DNA from 3 places in the Lysinibacillus sp. NPDC096212 genome. Region 1 is predicted to be linked to each of the others. Evidence: riboswitches for the same ligand, from Rfam matches in the RefSeq annotation. Region 1 holds a riboswitch; each other region holds the start of a gene.

Evidence for each region. A riboswitch is a leader RNA that binds a small molecule or an ion and turns the genes downstream of it on or off. The one in region 1 is predicted to bind thiamine pyrophosphate.
Region 2: another riboswitch for thiamine pyrophosphate. It lies ahead of ACIQ7T_RS26710 (ABC transporter substrate-binding protein); the one in region 1 lies ahead of thiC (phosphomethylpyrimidine synthase ThiC).
Region 3: another riboswitch for thiamine pyrophosphate. It lies ahead of thiM (hydroxyethylthiazole kinase); the one in region 1 lies ahead of thiC (phosphomethylpyrimidine synthase ThiC).

Annotation. Positions count from the first base shown of each region.
Region 1 covers NZ_JBIWFQ010000031.1:14,971-21,699, reverse strand. Annotated here, with positions in the region: gene ACIQ7T_RS23145 (S-layer protein) at 1-1,800, opposite strand, end outside; gene ACIQ7T_RS23140 (AEC family transporter) at 2,194-3,123, shown strand; TPP riboswitch at 3,422-3,536, shown strand; gene thiC (phosphomethylpyrimidine synthase ThiC) at 3,670-5,448, shown strand; gene ACIQ7T_RS23130 (catalase) at 5,618-6,729, opposite strand, start outside.
Region 2 covers NZ_JBIWFQ010000047.1:912-7,640, forward strand. Annotated here, with positions in the region: gene ACIQ7T_RS26690 (TatD family hydrolase) at 1-57, opposite strand, end outside; gene ACIQ7T_RS26695 (ABC transporter ATP-binding protein) at 47-796, opposite strand; gene ACIQ7T_RS26700 (ABC transporter permease) at 774-1,544, opposite strand; gene ACIQ7T_RS26705 (thiamine-binding protein) at 1,544-1,834, opposite strand; gene ACIQ7T_RS26710 (ABC transporter substrate-binding protein) at 1,836-2,831, opposite strand; TPP riboswitch at 3,013-3,122, opposite strand; gene parC (DNA topoisomerase IV subunit A) at 3,583-6,015, opposite strand; gene parE (DNA topoisomerase IV subunit B) at 6,012-6,729, opposite strand, start outside.
Region 3 covers NZ_JBIWFQ010000002.1:118,676-125,404, forward strand. Annotated here, with positions in the region: gene ACIQ7T_RS02260 (cysteine desulfurase family protein) at 1-370, shown strand, start outside; gene thiI (tRNA uracil 4-sulfurtransferase ThiI) at 373-1,581, shown strand; gene ACIQ7T_RS02270 (alpha/beta-type small acid-soluble spore protein) at 1,737-1,949, shown strand; gene thiE (thiamine phosphate synthase) at 2,182-2,814, opposite strand; gene thiD (bifunctional hydroxymethylpyrimidine kinase/phosphomethylpyrimidine kinase) at 2,804-3,628, opposite strand; gene thiM (hydroxyethylthiazole kinase) at 3,628-4,383, opposite strand; TPP riboswitch at 4,473-4,571, opposite strand; gene mbcS (acyl-CoA synthetase MbcS) at 4,801-6,390, shown strand; gene sppA (signal peptide peptidase SppA) at 6,671-6,729, shown strand, end outside.

The sequences.
Region 1 (6,729 bases):
AACAGATTGGGCGTAATCAACTGCTTTTTCTAGGTCCTGTTTTTCTCGTGCTGTTGTCCACCTTTCATAATAGGGGATATCAGAGCCATCTCCATTCGCAGAAACTTTTACGTACTGAACAGAATTAATGAGTGACTTTAGCCAAGATTTATCAACGTAATTCCCATAATTCGCACCTGATTTATAATTACCCCTATATGTTGAAATGGCATTATATAAGTAACTATATGCATACGAAATATCTGATTGAGACGAAGAACTATTATTTGCAGTACTTTGTGCGTATGAAACAGCAGAAACTAGAGCGTCTTTTTCACTTTGCGTCGTCCAAATTACATTGGAGGATAGTTCAGATCCATTCACAGAGACGGTTACATACTGAACAGAGTTAATAAGTGATAAAAGGTCAGATCGATCGGCATTGTATTGATAAGTACCATATTTTTGAGCGCTCTTATAAACAGTGATAGCGTAGTTTAAATTGCTAATAGCATTGGTGATATCAGACTGCGTTGCATAGCTATTATTTACAACGTACTGAGCCGATGAAACGGCAGAGGTAAGAGCATCCTTCTCACTTTGCGTCGTCCAAGGTACATATGATGCTATATCATTACCATTGTTCCAAGAAACCGTTACATACTGAATAGAATTAATCGTTGATTGTAATGAAGACTTATCGCTATAACCATATTTTGTTCCATTTTTTTGCACAGCTTGATAAACGGTTAATGCAATTCTGTATTGTGTAATAGCATTGTTTACTTGTTCCTGAGAGGCGTTGGAATTATTAGCTACTGCTCTTGCGCTGCTTAAGGCATATTCGAATGCTGTACGTTCAGCCTGCGTCGTCCATCTTTCAGTTGTTAAAACGTCATATCCATTAACGGATACGGCAACGTACGGAGGTATAGCTACTAAATTACTAAGCTCATTTTTATTCACCACAGGTAATATCACAGAGGCTTTTTTATCATCCACCTGCACCTTGTTAATTAGGTGTCCTGAATCTAATGCCACCTTTGCCCCGTGTTTGACGATCACTTGTTCAATTTTACCTTCTCCGTAAAGGCTAAAATCATTCTCAACATCGATTGTAAGCTTATCAACATTGGCTGTAACTTCAAATGCTGCAACTTTACCAACTACATCGATTTTTGAAATAGCTTTGTCAGAAGTCACATTTACTTTAGTGCGCTCCAAGTTAATGTTTGGAGATTTAATATCTTTTAGGGAAACATTTAACCAATTAATATTTCTAGTCAATAAAGGCTTAAAAGTAATTGTATCCCCAATAGCAACGTTATCAATTGTAATGGCCTTCTTCACAAGATTAGTTACAATAAGCTTATCTTTAATGTTTACATTTTGAACCTTTACATAATCCGCATTTACAGTTAGGCTTCCTTCAATTTGTGCGTCACCACCATCAAAATATACCGCTTTATTGTCAGTGCCAGCTTTAGTTAATGTTAGTTCTGTAATGCTCGTAATTTCGCCGTTTTTTACTACAATTGTAGCTTGGGCATTCTTCAATGCAGTGCTATTCGCTGTTTTAAAGAGAGGTTTCAGCGACTGACTAATTTTAAATTGGCCATTGGATGTAAGTACTTTCTCTTTAGTGACGTTGTTAATGGTAACAGTTTGCCCCTTTGTTTTGGCTGCAGCTACCTGCCCATCCATTTGAATTGAGTGGTTTAAAGATGAATCATTTGAAGCGGCATCTGCAGTTGACATTGGTGATACTAGGGTTGCTGTAATAGCAGTTGCCATAAAAGTCGTTAATACTTTATTCTTCATTTTAGTCACTCCGATCATCGTATTTAATGGATAATATATCATATATTTCTCTAATTTAGTACATAAAGGGTATATTTTACTATTTATTATTCTTAAATGAAATGTAGTCCCTTTTTCTGTATCGTTCGTTTTTAAGAATCCTTAATTATTTCAGAAAATCTGAAAGTGAAGTGCGGTTTTTTTTGCGCGAAACTTGGTAATTTGGTGCGGAAATCACGCTCATTTCAAGCGCTATAACGTTCCGAAAGATAACTTTTACCATCTATTAAAGACACTGTATTAGTTCAATGTGTTCAGAAAAAATGCCTTGATATGAGCGGTGAGTTGATTTTGAAGTACATTGACCAAGCATAAAAACAGCACTACTATAGGAGAGGGAAGGGGGACATCACTATGGTGTATCTCGGTATGATATTTTTTCAAATTGTAGCTCCGATTTTAGTGCTTCTAGTACTTGGCGCAGTTTTACAAAAGAAATTTCGCTTTAATTTAAAGGCGTTATCCCAACTTATTACATATTGTTTCATGCCAGCAGCTGTTTTTGTGAATTTATATGAAACGAGTATAGAGCTGTCTGTACTTGGGGAAGTTGCGTTATTTATCCTACTCTTTATCGGAAGCCAAATGGTGCTTAGTCACTTTCTAGCAAAGGGACTCGGTTTAGTAAAAACAGAGGCGGCAGTGTTTAAAAATAGTGTTGTCCTAATTAATTCAGGTAACTATGGTATTCCGGTTGCACAGATGATTTTTGTGACCCAGCCGATTGGAGTAGCAATTCAGGTCATTCTTGTAATATTTCAAAATATGACGACCTACACTTACGGCTTGTATAATTTAATCTCTTCAACAAAATCGGGCATGTCTATTGTGAAAGACTTCCTCAAAATGCCTATTATTCATGCACTTATTATTGGAGTGGCAATGAACTATTTTAATATTGCTATTCCACAGTTTGTAAGAATTCCGATAGATCATGTGGCAGATGGCTTTATCGCTGTAGCATTAATAACTTTAGGGGCACAACTATCCCAGCTTGAAATCAAATCCATGTTCAATAAAGTGGTATTCATTAGCTGTTTTACGCGACTAGTCATAGGGCCAACCGTAGCATTGTTTATCATTTTTGCGCTTGGTCTTGACGGTGTCGTGGCACAATCACTTTTTATAGCTAGTTCGTTCCCGACGTCGCGAAATAGCTCAAGTTTGGCATTAGAATATGACGTAGAATCGGCAACTGCTGCACAAACAGTTTTATTTTCAACGATTGTAAGCTGTATTACAGTGACAATCGTGATTTATGTAGCGGAACTGTTGTTTACCTAACTGCTAGGTGCTATTTGGAATAAGAGATGGCAGCCTCTCATTTTAAGTGGAATCTAACAAATATAAGTTTATTAGCAGAACGTGGGGCGTCCGATGAGCCGCTTCGCTTCGCTTCGCTGCAGGGTCTCATCTGTGACGCTGATCCCCGAGGAGTCGCCCAGCCTCCACTCCAATCAACTAATATACATGGCACAAGTTTTAATGAATACCATCGACAACTTTTAATGATAAGCCAAAAATAATTCAAATGAAGCTTCCATCTCTTAACAATATCTGCTACACTATCATCAAACTTAATAGCATTAACTAGGGGAGTCTGATGAGTCAGGCTGAGAGGGAAACGCATAGAGGTTTCTTGACCCTTTGGACCTGATCTGGCTCATACCAGCGTGGGAAAGTTAACCATTATTGCACTCAATGTTATTTGCAATAACTATACCTTTACATTCTTAGCCGGATCCAAATTTTTTTGGATTCGGCTTTTGTCTTTGTTTGGGTGAGCTAGATTCGGTCCTTATATAAATGTAAAAGGGAGCGAAGTAGTTTATGACAACAGTTAGCGACAAGAATATTACGATTATGTCTAGTTTTGAAGGAAGTAAAAAAGTTTACGTAGAAGGATCTCAATCAGATATTTTAGTGCCAATGCGTGAAATTGCTCTAAGTCCAACGACAGGAAGCTTTGGTGAAGAGGAAAATGCGCCAGTACGTGTTTATGATACGAGCGGCCCGTACACTGATCCTGCGTATAAGGTGGATATTACGAAAGGATTGCCAGCTTTATGTAGTGCATGGATCAAAGAACGCGGTGATGTTGAAGAATACGAAGGTCGTACTATCAAGCCAGAAGATAATGGATTCCGTAAAGCTGATGATCCGCGAATGAATGAAAATGTTTTTCCGGAATTATCTAGAAAGCCTTTACGCGCGAAGAAAGGTAAAAATGTAACACAGCTTCACTATGCACGAAAGGGAATTATTACTCCAGAAATGGAATTTGTAGCGATACGTGAAAATATGGACCCGGAATTTGTGCGCTCAGAAATCGCTGCAGGACGTGCTATTTTGCCATCTAATATTAATCACCCTGAGGCAGAGCCGATGATTATTGGACGTAACTTCCACGTGAAAATTAACGCCAATATTGGCAATTCAGCAGTGTCATCCTCTATTGCAGAAGAGGTAGAAAAAATGACGTGGGCTACACGCTGGGGTGCTGATAACATTATGGATTTATCTACTGGTAAGCATATTCATACGACACGTGAATGGATTATCCGTAATGCCGCGGTGCCAGTAGGAACGGTGCCGATTTATCAAGCGCTAGAAAAAGTAAATGGTGTGGCAGAGGATTTAACGTGGGAAGTGTATCGTGATACGTTAATCGAACAGGCTGAGCAAGGTGTTGATTACTTCACGATTCATGCAGGGGTATTACTGCGCTATGTGCCATTAACGGCTAATCGTGTAACAGGCATAGTGTCCCGTGGAGGCTCGATTATGGCGCAGTGGTGTTTATATCATCATCAAGAGAGCTTTTTATATACTCATTTTGAAGAAATCTGTGAAATTATGAAAACCTATGATGTAGCCTTCTCTTTAGGTGATGGTTTACGTCCGGGTTCTATAGCAGATGCAAATGATGAGGCTCAATTTGCGGAGCTAGATACGCTAGGGGAATTAACGCAAATTGCCTGGAAGCATGATGTACAGGTGATGGTAGAAGGACCAGGGCATGTACCAATGCATCTTATTAAAGAAAATATGGATAAGCAGTTAGAGGTGTGTAAGGAAGCACCTTTCTATACTTTAGGGCCGTTAACAACAGATATTGCTCCTGGCTATGACCATATTACATCAGCTATCGGTGCTGCGATGATCGGTTGGTATGGTACAGCGATGCTATGTTATGTGACGCCTAAAGAGCATCTCGGCTTACCAAATCGTGAGGATGTTCGCGTAGGGGTTATTACGTATAAAATTGCTGCACACGCGGCAGATTTAGCGAAAGGGCATCCGGGAGCACAGCAGCGTGACGATGCACTATCTAAGGCACGATTTGAATTCCGCTGGCGCGATCAATTCAATCTTTCGTTAGATCCAGAGCGTGCGGTCGAATACCACGATGAAACGTTGCCTGCAGAAGGAGCGAAAACTGCGCACTTCTGTTCAATGTGTGGACCTAAGTTTTGTAGTATGAGAATCTCACAAGATATTCGTAATTATGCAAAAGATCAAGATTTAAATACGACTGAAGCGATCCACCAAGGTATGCAGGAAAAGGCAAAGGAATTTAAAAAGGCAGGCAGTCAAATTTATCAATAATTATTAGAGCGGGCTTGTGTCTACTAGACACAAGCCTTTTTTGGTCATTAAGATAAAAAAGCTCCATGTGAAGTTGCCCTTCACATGGAGTAAAAAGTTGGATTTGGATATCAATAATAAGTGGAAAAAATCAATTATGCCTCAGCAAATGTTTGTTTGCTGAAATAAATTAAACGTTTGTTGGTTGTTTTTCGTATGGGTTTGAAAGATCCATACCTTCCAATGAAAGACCCATAGCTTTTGCTACACCTTCACCATATGCTGGATCAGCTAAATAGCAGTGCAGGATATGACGACGTTTGATGAACTCTTCAACTGGTGCCATATCATTAGCAGTATTTTCGAATAGGCGTTGTTGTTCTTCGGCAGTCATTAGGCGGAATAATTTACCCGGCTGCTCGAAGTAGTTGTTGTCGTCTTCACGGAAGTCGTGGATACCGGCATTACCGTCAATACGTAATTCAGGCTCTTTATAGTCTAAATTATGCTCCCATTCACCATAGCTATTTGGTTCATAGCCCAAAGTTGAACCAAGATTGCCATCGAAACGCATAGCACCGTCGCGGTGGAACGTACGGAATGGACATTTTGGTGCATTTACAGGAAGCGCGTAGTGGTTCACACCTAAACGGTAGCGTTGTGCATCTGCATACGCAAAGATACGAGCTTGTAACATTTTGTCTGGCGAGAAGCTAATACCAGGGATAATGTTAGATGGTGCAAAGGCAGCTTGCTCAACTTCCGCGAAGTAGTTGTCCGCATTTTTGTTTAACTCGAATTCACCCACAGGAATTAATGGGAAGTCTTTTTTATACCATACTTTTGTTAAATCAAATGGGTTATATGGTAACTCACGAGCTTGTTCCTCTGTCATTACTTGAATGTACATTTTCCATTTAGGGAAATCGCCTTTTTCAATTGCCTCATATAGATCGCGTTGTGAAGATTCGCGGTCGTTACTGATTACTTCAGCAGCCTCAGCACCAGTGAAGTTTTTAATGTCTTGCTCTGTACGGAAGTGGAATTTAACCCATACGCGCTCATTTTCAGCATTAATAAAGCTATAAGTGTGAGAACCGAAACCATGCATATTGCGGTATCCAGTCGGAATACCACGGTCAGACATAACAATTGTTACTTGGTGAAGCGCCTCTGGTAATGAAGTCCAGAAATCCCAGTTTGAATTAGCGTTTTTCATATTTGTGCGTGGGTCGCGTTTTACCACGTGGTTTAAATCTGTGAAGTGTAAAGGATCACGGAAGAAGAATACAGGTGTGTTGT
Region 2 (6,729 bases), on a different contig from region 1:
AGTTGGTATATCGTTTTCCTTATACTGATCTAAATGAATATGTGCATCAATCAACATTCGCTTCATCCTTTTCTTCTGTTAAATACGTGAATAACTGTTGCTTCAAAGCCGTAAACGAAGCGGAATGACGAATTTCTTCTTGGCGTGGCCTTGCAAAAGGTACGATTATTTCCTTTTTCATTGTCGCTGGTCGTTTCGTGAGTACAATGATACGATCAGCTAAAAACAGAGCTTCCTCGATACTATGTGTAACGAATAATATAGACTTTCGATATTCCTCCCATATCGATAAAAGCCACGCCTGCATTTCAAGCCTTGTAAACTCATCAAGTGCAGAAAACGGCTCATCTAAGCATAAGATGGGCTTATCACTAACAATGGCACGAATAAACGATACACGCTGTTGCATACCCCCTGACAGCTCATTGGGATACGCATTTTCAAACGCTGCAAGCCCAACTTTGTCTAACCATTCCTTGGCCAAGTTCACGTTTGGTTTTCTATGAAGCTCCTCGACCATCGTGACATTTTCTACTATCGTACGCCATGGTAATAAACACGGCTGCTGAGGCATATAGCCAATCGTCCCTCTTTTTTTCTGGATATCTGTATCGTTTAATAAAATAGCACCCTTATCAATAGAAGTAACACCACCAATTAATTGAAAGAGTGTACTTTTTCCACTGCCTGACGGTCCGATAATCGCCACAAATTCCCCGTCCTTGACCTCAAACGATAAATTGCGAATAACCGGAAGAGCATCAAAGGATTTATCAATGTTTTGAATGCTTAGCATGGAGTCCTCTCCCCTTCACAACAAGTTTTTCTAACAATTGTATAGCACTAAATAATAGTAAACTTAAAAATACGATAGCAAAAATAGCTACAAACACGCGATCCGTTCGAAATGAAGATTGTGCTAATGTCATATAAACACCAATCCCCATTTTCGCACCTAACCATTCCGCAATGACAGCTCCCATGACGCTATAGGTTGCCGCAATCTTTACGCCTGAAAAAATCGCTGGATACGCATAAGGCCATTCAAGCTTCCAAAAGGTTTGTGCTTTCGTTGCACCAATCATCCTAAAATAATGCTTCAGCTCAGGCGAAGTTTGACGAAAGCCATCCATTGCCGAAATAACAATAGGGAAAAAGCACACAAGACAAATAATAATGAGCTTTGGCAATAAACCGAAGCCAAACCATATGATTAAGAGTGGTGCTAGAACGAGCACCGGGACATTCTGTGACATAATCAGAATAGGATAAAATAGCTCCCGCACAAACGTAAAACGATGTAATAGCACGGCAACCGTTAGCCCACATACTATCCCGATAGCTAGACCAAGAAGTGCTAATTGAACAGTCGCTAAAGCATGTGGCACAAACGTCTCATACGATTGAAAACCTTCTTTCAAAATGGCACTCGGTGCAGGCAAAAGCCAATGTGGAGTATCAGCAAAGCGGACAATTAGTTCCCATATGAATAAGAGGAAGGCGATAAAAATTATCGTCCTTCCTTGTTTGAAAGCTTGCCTCATCACTGGTATTTCTCCGTCAATGTACCCATTGTAATACCAGATGGCTGATATAAAATTTTCACTTGCGTGATGACATTGATCGCGCCCAGCTCAATCATCTTGTCATTCATTTTTTCAATGATTTGTAATAAAACCGGTAGCTCACCTTCCATTGTCGTTTCTAACGGGTGCACTTCATATTTAACTCCTGAAGCGTCGATAACCGCAATCGCTGCATCGACATATGGGATCACATCCTCATATTTTTCAGTTTTCGGGATAATTTGTACACTTATTAATGAGTTTGCCATATTACTTTGTCTCCTTTTTCGGTAAAAAGTCGTTTGTAAATGCTTGTACTGCGTTAAATTCGCCCTCTAAAACTTTGTTGCTGGCCATCCATTTCGCGTAGTTTTCCCAGACAGCTAGCTTTTGCTCGCCCCATTGTTTAGCGTCGTCTTGATACTTATCTGCTAGCCATTCCTGACTTTTATGCACAAGGTTTTTATCTAAATCAGGTACAGCTTCTAGTAAAATATCAGCTGCCTCATTCGGATGTATTATCGCATATTCATAGCCCTTTGCTGCAGCAGCGACAAATGCTTTGACCGTCTCAGGATCATCCTTAATCATTTTTTCATTTGTAGCGAGTACAGGCGTGTAATAATCTAACTGATCACTATAATCTGTTAAATATAGCATGTTCAGTTTTTCGCCACGTAGTTCTGCTTCGATACCTGTCCATGCATAATAGATCCACGCAAAATCAATATCTTTTTTCATCATTGTGAAGAAATCTATATCGCCTGCATTGACAATATCTAACTTATTAATATCCGCATTTTCTGTTTGCATAAGTGATTGTAGTACAGCCTTTTCAAGTGGTGCACCCCAGCCACCGTATGTTTTACCTTCAAAATCCTTTGGTGACGAAATGCCTTTTGATGCAATGGATGCGAAGCCAGAAGTATTATGCTGAATAATCGCTGCAATCGATACTAAAGGTACATCTTGCACACGGGCCTGTGTAATCCCTTCCTGATAACTTACGCCAAACTGAGCCTTGCCAGACGCCACAAGCTGATCAGCACCTGTTTCGCCAGGTAATAAAATATCGACATCTAAGCCTTGCTCCTTAAAGAAGCCAAGTTTTTTCGCAACATATAAACCTGTATGATTTGTGTTCGGTGTCCAATCGAGAACGACTGATACTTTTGTTAATCCCTTAGTATCCTTTTTATCCTCTTTTTCGCTACAGCCCACTAATGTTAACAGTGTAGCCAACAGGATCAATAACCATTTTTTCATGCTGAATCCTCCAAGTAAAGTAGTGTGAAATTGTTCATAAATGAATGTGTTTACCAGAAGAAAGCGTATTCACGGTCTGTTTACACCCAAACCCAAAGTCTGTGCATGAATAAAAGTCTGAAAACATAAAAAACGCCTAGGATTCCTCCCAGACGTTTTGTAATCAATATCAAAAACTTTTACTTTTTGAATAGATGTTCCCTACGCTGGTACGAGCCAAATCAGGTTCAAAGAGTCAGCGTCTATCGGACACAATCTCAGCTGGCAACACCAGCCCCCCTACATTCTTTCCATATGAACTTTTCGTGATTATTATACCCATATCTATCCGTAAATGACAAGGCTCTGTTTTCTGAAAGCCCCGTAAATATAATTTAAAGCCTCATCTTTCTCTTCAACAATTCCATTTCCTGAGAATATTCACCGTTTTTTTGGTAAAACATTTTTTATTTAAAAGGAATCCCCTCCTGAAATCAAGAAGCGGTATATTGTTCGAAGTTTTAATAGGCACTGTTAAATACTATTGTTGATAATCAAATCAAGAACCTTTTGTGGTTTTTAATTTTTGCTTTTAGTAGTAAGACGTTGAATAAGAATCAGTAATCTTCATAACAACTTACTTGTAAAGCTACACCCGATTCACCAATTTGCCTAAAAACTTTATTGTCACTATACACCTACCCTTTCTTTTGATTAGACTATATAGAAAAAAAGCCCAGCTCTCTAAGGAGCATGGGCTATAAAATCAGTTTTATTTCTCTTCTTTTTTGACCGTAAAGACATGTGAAATAGCACCGTCTGTAGCTATATCCACTTTAAAGGAGCCATTGGAATGGCGATCTGCTCGAGTTAATGCTTGTACATCAAGGATCTCTTGCACGCCTTTTTCCGTTTCGATTGTTAGCCGTTCCTCATCAGTTACCTTGACTACAGCCACGATACGATGTGGGTTCGCTTTTAATTCTGTTAACACTTTTAAGCCACGTTTTGCACGACTCGTCATCTCTACCTCGGCAACATTCATTTTCTTCACCGCACCACGATGTGTCACAATCGCAACATATGCCGTGGCATTTGGCGGTAAAACATTGATGCCGACTAATGCTTCTCCGTCTTTCAGCGTAATCCCTTTGACACCGCCTGTTTTCACACCCGTTACTGGCAATTCCTCCATTGGGAAACGAATAGCATAGGCAGTATCTGTTGTTAACATTAGTTCTACTTCGTCTGTCACGATACCTGCAAAAATCATTTCATCGCCTGACTTAACATTCATCGTTTTGATTGGTTTAGAATAACGTGTAACAGCATAATCTGCTACAGGTGAGCGTTTAATTTGTCCATCTTTCGTAGCCGTTAAAATATACGTATTGGCCTGTTCAAATGTCTCAAAACCATATACAGCAATAATAGATTCATCTTCCCCTGTCGGCACAATACTAGAAATATGCTGACCAAGATCCTTCCAACGAATATCAGGTAGTTCATGGACAGGCTGATAAATATAATTGCCTCGGTTTGTGAATAGTAATAGATGATGCTGCGTATTTAAATTCTCTTCATATAACAAATAATCGGAATCCTTCATCGCAAAATCCTGACCATTCGAAGCTGCATGTGAACGTGTAGATGTACGCTTAATATAGCCATCCTTTGTGACAGTCACTACGACCTCTTCACTTGGGACAAGGACATCTAACGTAATTTTGATTTCTTCAATTTCTTGTTCGATTTTTGAACGACGTGGCTCTGCAAAGCGCTTTTTAATGTCAAGTAGTTCCTGTTTAATAACACGTACAAGCTTTGCTTCACTATTAAGAATACCTTCAAGCTTGGCGATCAGTTTATTTAGTTCATCCTGTTCATGGCGAAGCTCTGTGATATCTGTATTCGTTAATCGGTATAATTGCAAGCTAACGATCGCCTCTGATTGCACTTCTGTAAAGTCAAATTTCACCTGTAAATTCGTTTTCGCATCTCGTTTATCATTAGACGAACGAATCGTTGCAATAACTTCATCTAAAATAGAAAGCGCCTTAATCAAGCCATCAACGATATGCGAACGATCTTTAGCCCTTTGTAAATCATAAACGGAGCGGTTCGTCACAACTTCCTTTTGATGGGCAATATAAGAATCCAGTAACAATGGCAATGTCATCATTGTCGGACGACGATTATGGATAGCAATCATATTAAAATTATAGGCTACTTGTAAATCAGTTGTTTTGAACAAGTATTGTAAAATCCCTTGTCCTGGAACATCTTTTTTCAGTTCAATGACAACACGTAGGCCGGTACGATCCGATTCATCGCGAATTTCTGCAATTCCTTCAAGTCGTTTATCCACTCTTTGTTCATCGATTTTCTTCACAAGATTTGCTTTATTGACATCATACGGTAATTCCGTAATAACGATTTGCTCTTTGCCACCTTTAATTGGCTCCACGACTGCTTGAGCGCGCACGATAATTTTACCGCGACCAGTCTCATACGCCTTTTTAATACCATCGACACCTTGAATGATCCCACCTGTTGGGAAATCAGGCCCTTTAATTACAGTCATTAATTCATCAACAGTAGTGTTCGGCTTATCTAAGCGCATGAGAACACCATCTAGCACCTCATCAAGTGCGTGAGGAGGGATATCTGTCGCATATCCAGCCGAAATACCAGTTGAGCCGTTGACTAGTAAATTCGGGAAACGAGCAGGTAAAACAGTTGGCTCCATATCCTGATCATCAAAGTTCGGTACAAATTCAACAGTTTTCTTGCCAATATCACGGAGCATTTCCGCTGCAATTGCAGAAAGCCTTGCCTCTGTATAACGCATCGCTGCCGGAGGGTCACCATCAACAGAGCCGTTATTCCCATGCATTTCAATAAGCATATGGCGCGCCTTCCAATCCTGACTCATGCGCACCATTGCTTCATATACGGAGCTGTCACCATGTGGGTGATAATTACCGATAACATTACCGACAGTTTTGGCTGATTTACGGAATGGTTTTTCGTTCGTATTGCCCTCTGTAAACATCGCATATAAAATACGTCGTTGCACAGGCTTAAGACCGTCACGTGCATCAGGCAACGCGCGGTCTTGTATAATATATTTACTATAGCGACCAAAGCGGTCACCCATCACTTCTTCTAAGGGTAAATCTTGGAATTTTTCCGTACTACTCATGCTTGGTCCTCCTCTTGTTGGATGAATTCATTTTCTAAAATATTTGAATCATCCTCCATACCGAAGTCTACATTAGCTTCGATCCATTTACGGCGCGGCTCTACCTTATCGCCCATTAATGTTGTCACACGTCTCTCAGCACGTGCACCATCCTCAATCGTTACACGAATTAATGTACGCGTATCAGGGTTCATCGTCGTATCCCACAGCTGGTCAGCATTCATCTCACCAAGACCTTTATAGCGCTGTAATATGTAACCCTTACCAACTTTTTTAATGGCCTTTTGTAAATCATTTTCGGTCCAAGCATATTCAATCACTTCTTTTTTACCAGTGCCTCTTGATACTTTATAAAGTGGTGGTAATGCGATAAATACCTTTCCAGCTTCAATCAATGGTCGCATATAACGATAGAAGAATGTTAGTAGCAGCACTTGAATATGCGCTCCGTCCGTATCAGCATCGGTCATAATAACGACTTTGTCATACGCTGCATCCTCGACAGAAAAATCTGTTCCGACGCCAGCACCAATGGCATGGATAATCGTTGAAATCTCTTCATTTTTCATAATATCCTGAAGCTTTGCTTTTTCTGTATTAATAACTTTACCTCGCAAAGGTAAAATCGCTTGGAACGTACGATCTCGCCCTTGTTTTGCAGAGCCACCTGCAGAGTCACCTTCGACTAAATACAGCTCGTTTTTCGCCGCATTT
Region 3 (6,729 bases), on a different contig from region 1:
TGATCGTGCAAAAAAATATCGTCAATGGAATGAAGAAATATGCACGCAACTACGTGGCTATGGAGATGCAGCGCATATTTTATCAACCCCACAAGGTGCGGCACATATTTTATCTTTTAGTATTCGCGACTTAAAAGGTGAAGTCATTATTAATGCATTGCAAAAACGCAATGTAATTGTATCGACATCGAGTGCGTGCTCATCGAAACAGACAAAAACAAGCCATGTTGTTGAAGCTTTAAATATTGATGAGCACTTTAAAAAGGGTGTTATTCGTATAAGTTTTGGCGCACATGTAACAAATGAAGATATAGTAAAGTTTAAACAAGTGTTAGATGAAGTATTGATGGAACTTAAAGGAGAATTTTAAAAATGATTTGGAAAGAAATTTTAATTCGATATGGAGAGCTTTCTACAAAAGGTCGCAACAAGATGGATTTTATTCGTCGTTTACGTGAGAACATTCGTCATGCATTTGCAGATTTAGGGCATTTACACATTCGTACAGAGCGCGACCGTATGTTTATCGCCATTCAAGATGAAACACAAATGGACGTTCTATTAAAAGGATTACCTAAAATTTTTGGTATCCAATCATTTAGTCCAGTGGCAGCATGTGAAAAAGACATGGAGGCCATGAAAAAACTTGCTATAACAATTATGGATACATTTAAAAATGAGCAGCTTACTTTTAAAGTAGAAGTAAAGCGTACTGATAAAACATTTCCATTAGAATCACATGCCATTCAACGCGAAATCGGTGGTTATGTATTACCACAATATCAAAATTTATCAGTAAAGGTGAAAAAGCCTGATATCGAACTTCGTGTAGAAGTGCGTCATGACGCAACATATATGATGGCACAAGTTATTCCAGGTGCAGGTGGAATGCCTGTAGGTTCGAATGGTAAATCTTTATTAATGCTTTCTGGTGGAATAGATAGTCCTGTTGCTGGTTATTTAATGATGAAACGAGGAGTGCGCTTAGAAGCGATTCACTTCTTTAGTCCACCTTATACAAGCCAAAATTCATTGGAAAAAGTAAAGGTGCTTGCTAATGAATTAACGAAATTTGGCGCTAGTATTCGTTTACATGTTATTCCTTTCACTGAAATCCAAGTTCTTATTAAAGAAAAAGTACCTTCTAATGTATCGATGACAACAACTCGTCGAATGATGCTAAAAGTTGCTGACAAAGTACGTGAAGAAATTGGTGCGCTAGCAATTGTTACAGGTGAAAGTCTTGGACAAGTAGCGAGTCAAACCCTTGAAAGTCTAACAGCTATTAATGCCGTAACTAACACACCAATTTTACGTCCATTAATCTCATCAGATAAATTAGAAATTATCGATATTGCAGAGAAAATAGGCACATACGAAACGTCTATCCAGCCATTTGAAGACTGTTGTACAATTTTTACTCCAGCAAGTCCAAAAACAAAGCCAAAGCTTGAAAAGGTTGAGCATTATGAAAGCTTCTCGGATTTTGATGAACTAATCGAACGAGCAGTGAAAAACCGTGAAGTTTATATTTTCCCGAAAAAAGAGCAAGAAGCCGATAAATTTGCAGATCTTCTATAGAAGAAACTTGCGATTTCGTAAGCTAATGAGCCGACTCAAAGTCTTGAGTTGGCTTTTTTTTGTTCATTTCCTTCGGAGGTACAATTTACCTTTAAAATTTTTGTATTAAAAATCTAATATCGCACATTCTATATTCACAAGGAGGTGAGAGACACATGACTTCAACAAATCGCAGTTCAAACAAACTTGCAGTACCTGGTGTAGAGTACGCTCTAGATCAAATGAAATACGAAATTGCACAAGAATTTGGTGTTCAATTAGGAGCTGACGCTTCAGCTCGTGCTAACGGTTCCGTTGGCGGTGAAATCACTAAACGTCTTGTACAAATGGCTGAATCACAATTAAAAGGTATGCCAAACAACCAATAATTGCTTAATCAGCAAAAAATTAAAACCAGTGACCGTAAAAGGCACTGGTTTTAGTTTGTTTAAATTTTTTAATTTTTATCCCGTATTAACGGGCAGTAATTTATCTATATCAAAAGAGAAACGTTAGGTCCTCCCATTTCAATTCAATGAGAGCAAAGAAATAGGTGAGGCTAACTGCCCGTAAAAATCCGATTGGTGAAGACTAATAATCAGTGGGGTAAAAACGTTCACTTTATCCTACAAATGATTTAAATGTAGAGACTGTATTTGAAATATCCTCACTTTGGCAAATGGCAGAAATAACTGCTATTCCATCCGCACCTGCTTTAAATACCGTAGGAGCATTCGAGCAGTTTATGCCTCCAATTGCAACGATAGGGAGTTCAGGATATTGTATCCTAACTTGCTGTAAAAAATCAGTCCCACTAGGAGGATTGGCGTCACTTTTAGAAGTGGTTGAAAAAATCGGACCAATTCCTACATAATCAGCACCATATTGTAGAGCAGTTTGTAATTCAGCATGTGAATGAACAGAAACACCTAAAATCATATTGCCAATTTTATTACGCACCGTCGACACAGGAAAATCCTCTTGCCCAATATGAATACCGTCCGCTCTAAGTTTTATAGCCAGCTCGACATCATCGTTGACGATAAACGGAACATCATACTGTTGACAGAGCTTTTGACATTTGCGAGCAAAATCTTCATATGCTTGCCCAGTTAATGTATTTGGTCCTTTTTCACGATATTGAAACATAGTAATTCCAGATTGCAGAGCTTTCTCTAAAACGTTTAATGGCTCTTGTTTGAAAACATTACCTGTACCCATTATAAAATATAGCTGTAGATCGTCACGTTTCATGAATAATCACCTCACAGGAATCCTTCAAGTTTTGATAAGCAAAATGATTTGTAGGACCATGGCCATTACCAATAGATAAATTATGAGTTATTGCTAATTGAATAAATTTTTTAGCTTCCTCAATCGCTTCTTCTAAAGGTAGTCCCTGACCAATAAAAGCAGTTAATGCAGCGGAAAACGTACAGCCTGTACCATGCGTATTTTTTGTTGCAATACGAGTGGACTGCATGGAAAATGATCGACCATCTTGGAAAAATACATAATCAGTAGCATAACATTTATCCTCTAAATGACCGCCTTTAATAATGACGCATTGAACGCCCATTAGTAATAAGACCTTAGCTGCTTCTTTAATATCTGTTAAAGAATTGATTGTCCTTCCAGAAAGGGTTTCTGCCTCAGGAATGTTCGGTGTTACGACTGTTGCTAAAGGAAGCAAACAACTGCGTAATACCTCAATTGCTTCTTGCTGTAATAAACTTTCACCGCCTTTTGCAATCATGACAGGATCTACTATAAGCGGAATATTTCTTTCAGCTAAAATCTGTGCAATTGATTGAATTATTTCAGAGGAAAACAGCATTCCGGTTTTAACGGCACTTATTGAAAAATCCTCGACTAGCGCTTGGAGTTGTTTCTCAACAAAACTAACTTCAATTGGTAAGACATCCGATACACCAAGTGTATTCTGAGCGGTTAAAGCTGTAATAACAGACGTTCCAAACACCTTTAATTCCTGAAATGTTTTTAAATCAGCCTGTATGCCTGCACCGCCACCACTATCAGAACCAGCAATTGTTGTTACAATATGCATTATTGTTCACCACCCTTGGAAAGGCGATGTAGTTCGTTCAATACTGCAATTTGAAAATCGCCAATGTATGAAGTAGAAGAAGCGGCTTGTTCAGCCACTTTTTTATAAAGCGATAATGTTTCTACCAATTGGTCGAATGGTTTATTTCCTGCGACGTAGGATGCACAACAAATGGCGCTCAATAAGCAACCTGTTCCAGTAACTTCTGTCATTTGAAAATTTCCACCTGTAACCCATTGCTGATGTTCGCCATCAGTAATAAAATCCTTTTCACCGGTCACAATAACAATACAATCGTAGAGTTGAGCTACTTTTTGTGCCTCAACTTCTAAAGAAATTGAACCACTCCCACTATCTACGCCTTTTTGTTGCCATTCTACATCGGCTATAGCTGCAAGCTCTCCGATATTACAACGAATAGCCGCAAAATTTATTTCCTCAAGTAATTGTTGTACCGTTTGTTTCCGGTAAGTTGTTGCACCTGCAGCAACAGGATCTAAAATGACGGGAATACCAAGGGCATTTGCTTTTTTTCCAGCAAGTAACATTGATTCTTTCATTCGCTCGTTAAGGGTACCGATATTTATCAATAAGCCTGAGGAAATTGCGACCATTTCTTCAACCTCATGACTGTCATCTGCCATAACTGGTGAAGCGCCTATTGCTAATAAGCCATTTGCTTGAAAATTAGCCACAACATAATTAGTAATGCAATGAATAAGTGGATTTTGTTTACGGATAGTATGAAATACCATTTTAAGTCCTCCTTGTTGGATGGACGTAAGCGTGCAAAAAAGGCTCTTTTTCGTGTAGAAAAAAACACGCAAAAGAGCCTTTCATCAGTAAATAGATGTGAGTTGCTCCCTACGTCAGTATTAACTAACAGGTTCAAAGGGTCAGGTTTTACCTTCTCAACTCTAAATGAGTCCCCCTGCAATCTTGCTTTTAGTTGACCAAAATGTACCATATTATTCACTCGTGTTCAATAGGGAGTTTTTTTCTTCATTGCGAAAACGGCACTAAAGCTAAGTCGAAATTGATAGTACTAATACGTGACTGATGCCATATAGCAGAACATGATAGTTGTCACGACTTTAATGAATTGGAGTGAATTCCATTGAAAATGATAAAAATTGAGTTTTATAATGAGCGTACAAAAGGGGGCATTTGCCATGAAAAGAGAAGATTTAATCGCACCAGAATGGTATAACATTTCAGAGGAAATTGAAAAATATGCACAGGATTCTACTAAAAATGCATTATTAGTTTATAACGAAGATGAGGAAATTCAGTACTTAACATATCGAGCTTTACTTGAAAAGGCGAACCAGGCAGCACATGTATTTACATCTCAAGGTTTAAAAAAAGGTGATGTTATTTTGGTCATGGTGCCCAGATCAGTTGAAGCATATATCGTCTATATTGCTGCCTTAAAGGCAGGCTTAATCATTATACCTAGCTCAGAAATGCTGAGAACTAAGGATATTGAATATCGAATCAATCATGCCGATGCAAAAGGCGTTGTAGCATTTGAGCCTTATATTGAACAATTCGATAATGTGGGGAAATTACAAGAAATACAGCAATTTGTCATTGGTCATGCACAGGAACCTTGGCAGCCGCTGCTTGAAAAAATGCAAAATCAACCGACGACTTACATAAGTTCTACGCCGACTAAGAGTACAGACATTGCATTTTTAGCTTATACGAGTGGTACAACAGGCAATCCAAAGGCAGCGGTTCATACACATAGCTGGGGTTATGCGCACTTGCGAACTACTGCTCCAAATTGGTTAGGTGTACAAGAAGGTGACATTGTTTGGGCTACAGCAGCACCAGGATGGCAAAAATGGATTTGGACTCCGTTCCTTGCTACTTTAGGAAGTGGTGCAACAGCATTTGTTTTCAAAGGTCACTTTGATGCGGCAACATACCTTGCATTGCTTGAAAAATTTAATATAAATATTCTGTGTTGCACACCGACCGAATACAGATTTATGGCAAGTCTTGAAAATTTGCAAGACTTTAATTTAAGTACGATACGTCAGGCTGTGTCAGCGGGTGAACCTTTAAATAGTGAAGTGATAAAAGTATTTTCCGAAGTCTTTAATTTACAAGTACGTGATGGTTATGGACAAACAGAGAATACATTACTTGTTGGAACAATGGTAGGGATGGAGGCTAGAATGGGCTCAATGGGTAAGCCTACTCCGGGTAATACTGTTGAAATTATTAATGATATTGGAAATCCCACTGTAATTGGAGAAGTTGGAGATATTGCTGTACACTGTGAATCACCCGCGTTATTTAAGAAATATTTAAACGATCCCGAACGTACAAATTTACAATTTAGAGGCGATTGGTATATTACAGGAGATCGTGCATATAAAGATGAAGATGGCTATTTTTGGTTTGAAGGACGTGGGGATGATGTTATTATTTCGTCTGGATATACGATAGGCCCATTTGAGGTAGAAGATGCGTTATTGAAGCATCCAGCGGTAAAAGAAACTGCCGTAGTCGCGAGTCCAGATGAAATTCGTGGAAATCTCGTGAAGGCATTTGTTGTGCTCTCTGATGGTGTAGTTGGTGATGAAACGCTTATTAAAAAACTACAAAGCCATGTGAAAACTTTAACAGCCCCTTATAAATATCCTCGTGCTATTGAGTTTGTTACTGAGCTACCAAAGACTACATCAGGCAAAATTCGCCGTGTCGAATTACGTGAGCAAGAAAAAATCCATTATATTAATCATCGTTAATTTCCTAGGAAATAATGTCGAAAATCAAAGTTCCTGCTTTTTTTATGAACTTTGATTTTTTTTTAATATTAGATAATGTAGTATAAGTTGAATAGGTTGAGTTGGTTAAATTGGTTAAAGCTTTTGCATAGTATTGGTTATTTACTTAAATTAAGGAGTGATATTTGTTAAAACGGAACAGAGATCAACCCCTATGTTATGGTGATAAGCCATATTATTGCAATAAGTATGAAACAAATTAGGATATCAATCGTATAACGTTATGAGGAGATGGAAAGATATGAATGGTAAAAGGTGGACAGCTTTAATAATTGCAGGTGTACTATTAGTGTTTTCATT